Regions from separate parts of the Streptomyces sp. NPDC001219 genome, predicted to be linked through region 1. Evidence: riboswitches for the same ligand, from Rfam matches in the RefSeq annotation. Region 1 holds a riboswitch; the other holds the start of a gene.
The links. A riboswitch is a leader RNA that binds a small molecule or an ion and turns the genes downstream of it on or off. The one in region 1 is predicted to bind cobalamin.

Region 1 (2,197 bases):
ATGCCGATGCGGGCGAGGTGGTGCTGGAGGGGCTGCAGGAGGACGCGGCGGCCGCCGAGATCGCGCGGGCGCAGATCTGGCAGTGGCTGCGGCACGGCGCGGTCGACCGGGACACGGTGCTCGGGTTCCTGGACGACGAACTCGCCGCGCTGGGCGCCGCGTACCCGTGGGCGCGGCTCGACGAGGTCCGTGCGCTGTTCGAACGGGTCGCCCTGGCCAGGGAGTTGCCGGCCTCCTTCACCCCGGAGGCCTACGCCCGGCACCTGGTGCGCCGCGCGGAGGTCACGGCATGAGCGCGGGCCGTACGGCCGGGCGCGGGTGCCACCCCTACGACCAGGGCTGAGGGGCCCTGGGTCGCCGCCGGGCTGAGGGGCCCGGCGGTTGCGGGGTACGGGCGCGGAACGGAGAGCGAGGCCGTTCCGCGCCCTGCCACGTCCGTGCCGCCCCTCACTCTCCGGTGTCTCATGTCACATTCCGGTATGTGGGCAGAGGTGTCCGATACGGGGGCCGCGTTCTACGCTGGCCGGGCAACAGGTTCGCCCCGTCCGCCAGACGGGCCGCGTCGTAAGAGGGAACCCGGTGGGAATCCGGGACTGCCCCGCAGCGGTGAGTGGGAACGAACGCCGTCATACGCACTGGATCACGCGTCCGGGAAGCGACGGCCAGTAGGTGCCCGCCGGAGGTCTCCGGCAGGCGCGCCCGCGAGTCCGAAGACCTGCCCGTTGCCCGTGTGCGCCCCCGCGTGCACGGACATCCCGGTGACCTCGAGGGCGGGTCGGCGTCATACCAGGCGGTCCCGTGCGTGCCAGACGCACCGTGCTTCCGCTGGGTGTCCGTCACCCCTTCGCGTACCTCGTTCCGTCCCCGGGACCATGACACGTATTCGCGAAGGAGAATTCCGTGACAGCGAAGCCCGCAGCCGCGGCAGCACGGGCCACCGTGTACGGCTACCCCCGCCAGGGACAGCACCGCGAACTGAAGAAGGCCATCGAGGGCTACTGGAAGGGCACGGTCGGCGCCGACGCCCTCCGGGAGACCGCCCGCACCCTCCGTCGTTCCCACTGGCAGCAGCTGGCCGGCGCCGGCCTCCACGAAGTGCCCACCGGTGACTTCTCGTACTACGACCATGTGCTGGACACCAGCGTCATGGTCGGTGCCGTCCCGGACCGCCACCGCGCCGCCGTCGCGGCCGACGCCCTCGACGGCTACTTCGCGATGGCGCGCGGCACGCAGGACGTGGCGCCGCTGGAGATGACCAAGTGGTTCGACACCAACTACCACTACCTGGTGCCCGAGCTGGGGCCGGACACCGTCTTCACCGCCGACTCCGGCAAGCAGGTCGCCGAGCTCAGGGAGGCCCTCACCCTCGGTCTCGCCGCCCGGCCGGTGCTCGTCGGGCCGGTCACCTACCTCCTGTTGTCGAAGCCCGCCCCCGGCGTGGCCGCCGACTTCGAGCCGCTGACGCTCCTGGACCGGCTGCTGCCGGTCTACGCGGAGGTCCTCGCCGACCTGCGCGCCGCCGGAGCCGAGTGGGTGCAGCTCGACGAGCCCGCCCTCGTCCAGGACCGCACCCCGGCCGAACTCAACGCCGCCGCGCGCGCCTACCGCGAGCTGGGCGGCCTCACCGACCGGCCGCAGCTCCTGGTCGCCTCGTACTTCGACCGGCTCGGCGACGCACTGCCCGTCCTGGCCAAGGCCCCGGTGGAGGGTCTGGCGCTCGACTTCACCGACGCGGCCGCGGCCAACCTCGACGCGCTGGCGGCGGTCGGCGGGCTGCCCGGCAAGCGCCTGGTGGCGGGCGTGGTCAACGGCCGCAATATCTGGATCAACGACCTGGAGAAGTCGCTGGCCACCCTCGGCACCCTGCTCGGCCTGGCCGAACGGGTCGACGTGGCCGCGTCCTGCTCACTGCTGCACGTGCCGCTGGACGCCGCCGTCGAGCGCGACATCGACCCGCAGATCGTGCGCTGGCTGGCCTTCGCCAAGCAGAAGACCGCGGAGCTGGTGACCCTGGCCCGGGGTCTGACGCGGGGCACCGACACCATCGCCGCCGAACTCGCCGCGAACCGCGCCGACCTGGCCTCCCGGGCCAACTCCGCCCTCACCCACGACCCGGCCGTCCGGGCGCGGGCCGCCGCCGTCACCGACGCCGACGGCCGCCGTGCGCAGCCGTACGCCGAGCGCGCCACGGCCCAGC
Region 2 (2,197 bases), on a different contig from region 1:
CGGCTCGCGCGTTCCACGGGAGGAAACCGACAGTCAGGGCAGCCAGGACAGTCGTGATAGTCGTATCAATGAAGGCAGTAACGACGGTAACGGCAGTATCGGTAACGACGGTACGTCGGACGGCCGCGGTGGCAGACCCGCCCCGGCCCCTCTCATGCACGAAGGACGGTCAGGGGAATGACGCGGAGAATCACCGCCTGGTCCGAGATCGACAACGGCATCGTGCCGGTCGACGAGGGCGAGCTGTTCTACGAGACGGCCGGCTCGGGCCCCGCGGTGGTGCTGCTGCACGGCGGCATGCTCGACCAGCACATGTGGGACGAGCAGTTCACCTGGCTGGTCAACTCCGGCCTGCGCGCGATCCGTTACGACTTCCGCGGGCACGGCCTGTCCTCCACCGTGACCGGGGACTACGCCAACCACGACGACCTGTGCGCCCTGCTGGACTCACTCGACGTCTCCAGCGCCGTTCTCGTCGGCCTCTCCCACGGCGCACGGGTCGCGCTCGACACCGCCCTCGCCCACCCCGGCCGGGTGACGGCCCTCGCGCTGGCCTCACCGGGGATCAGTGGCCGGGCCTTCACCGACCCCTTCGTGCTGGAGCACATCAAGGAGCAGGTGGCGGCGATCGGCACACCGGACGGCGCGGAGTGGTATGTCGAGCACTTCCTGCGGATGTGGGTGGACGGGCCGCATCGTGAGCCGTCCGCGGTGCACCCGGGCTTCCGCGAACGGATGCGCGCCTCGGCAGCGGCCAATGTGGAGGTCCATGCCGACGGTATGGGTGCCGGTATACCCCTGGAGGTCGGCGCCGCCGACCGCCTCGGCGAGATCCGGGTGCCGACGGTCGTGCTCGACGGCGATCTCGACAGCAGGGACATCTCCGCCAACGCCCACGCGATAGCCCTGACCGTCCCCGGCGCCCGAAGAGTCCGCATACCGGGGGCGGCCCATATGGTCAATCTGGAGAACACCCCGCTCTTCGATCACGAACTGCACGCCTTCCTGTCGTCCCTGGACTACTGACCCACGGCGCACCGCTGCCCTCCGGAGGCGGCGAACCCCCACACCCCTCGTGCCTCCGGGGTGGCCGCTAGAGTGGCCGGGCCGTGGTGCTCGGGAATCCGGTGACGGACCTTGTGGTCCCAGTCCGGAGCGGCCCTCGCCACTGTGATCGGGAAGTTTCCACCCCTTCCGCGGGCGCCTGACGCGTCCGCGGCGCCACTGACCGCAGCCCGCGGCCGGGAAGGCGGGGGTGGAGACGGGCACCCTCCCCCAGGCTGCAAAGGGGCAGGGTGGTAACCCCAAGCCAGGAGACCGGCCACGGCATCTCACGAAGTGATCCACGAGGTGCTGGAGCGTGACCGTCCGGATGGCCCTGCCCACCAATACTCCCAAGTCCCCTGCCCCCGCCGCGTTCCGCTGGCGCCGGCAGGACACCCTCCGCACCGCGGGCCTGATGGCCGTCATAGCCGGGCTGCACGTCGTCGCCTTCGGCGTGCTCTTCCTGCTCGTGGTCCCGAACCACTACGCCGTCGGCAGCCAGGTCTTCGGCGTCGGGCTCGGCGTCACCGCGTACACCCTCGGCATGCGGCACGCCTTCGACGCCGACCACATCGCCGCGATCGACAACACCACCCGCAAGCTGATGGCCGACGGCAAGCGTCCGGTCTCGGTCGGCTTCTGGTTCGCCCTCGGCCACTCCAGCGTGGTCGTGGCGATGGCGGCCCTGGTGGCCGGCGGCGCCCAGCTCGCCGGCACCCTGCTCAACGACGAGTCCCGTACGCACCAGATCCTGGGCACCGTCGGCACCACGGTCTCGGGCACGTTCCTCTACCTCATCGCCGCCCTCAACCTCATCGCGCTGGCCGGGATCTGGCGGGTCTTCCGCGGGCTGCGCGACGGCCGCTACGACGAGGCCGAGCTGGAGCAGCGCCTCGACGCGCGCGGCTTCATGAACCGCTTCCTGGGGCGGTTCACCCGCTCCATCTCCCGGCCCGGCCAGATGTTCCCGCTCGGCTTCCTCTTCGGGCTCGGCTTCGACACCGCGACCGAGGTGACCCTGATGGTGATGGCGGGCAGCGGCGCCGCGGCGGGCCTGCCCTGGTACGCGATCCTGTGCCTGCCGCTGCTGTTCGCCGCCGGCATGAGCCTGTTCGACACCCTGGACGGCACCTTCATGAACTTCGCCTACCAG

Region 2: it holds a riboswitch for cobalamin, as region 1 does, so the genes downstream of both, ACWC9R_RS01590 (HoxN/HupN/NixA family nickel/cobalt transporter) here and metE (5-methyltetrahydropteroyltriglutamate--homocysteine S-methyltransferase) in region 1, are expected to answer to the same signal.

Annotation. Positions count from the first base shown of each region.
Region 1 is NZ_JBSFJF010000006.1:96,523-98,719, reverse strand. Features, by position in the region: partial or broken gene ACWC9R_RS05685 (malate synthase A) at 12-293, shown strand; cobalamin riboswitch at 516-737, shown strand; gene metE (5-methyltetrahydropteroyltriglutamate--homocysteine S-methyltransferase) at 901-2,197, shown strand, end outside.
Region 2 is NZ_JBSFJF010000002.1:21,682-23,878, forward strand. Features, by position in the region: gene ACWC9R_RS01580 (MarR family winged helix-turn-helix transcriptional regulator) at 1-181, shown strand, start outside; gene ACWC9R_RS01585 (alpha/beta fold hydrolase) at 178-1,026, shown strand; cobalamin riboswitch at 1,094-1,340, shown strand; partial or broken gene ACWC9R_RS01590 (HoxN/HupN/NixA family nickel/cobalt transporter) at 1,339-2,197, shown strand, end outside.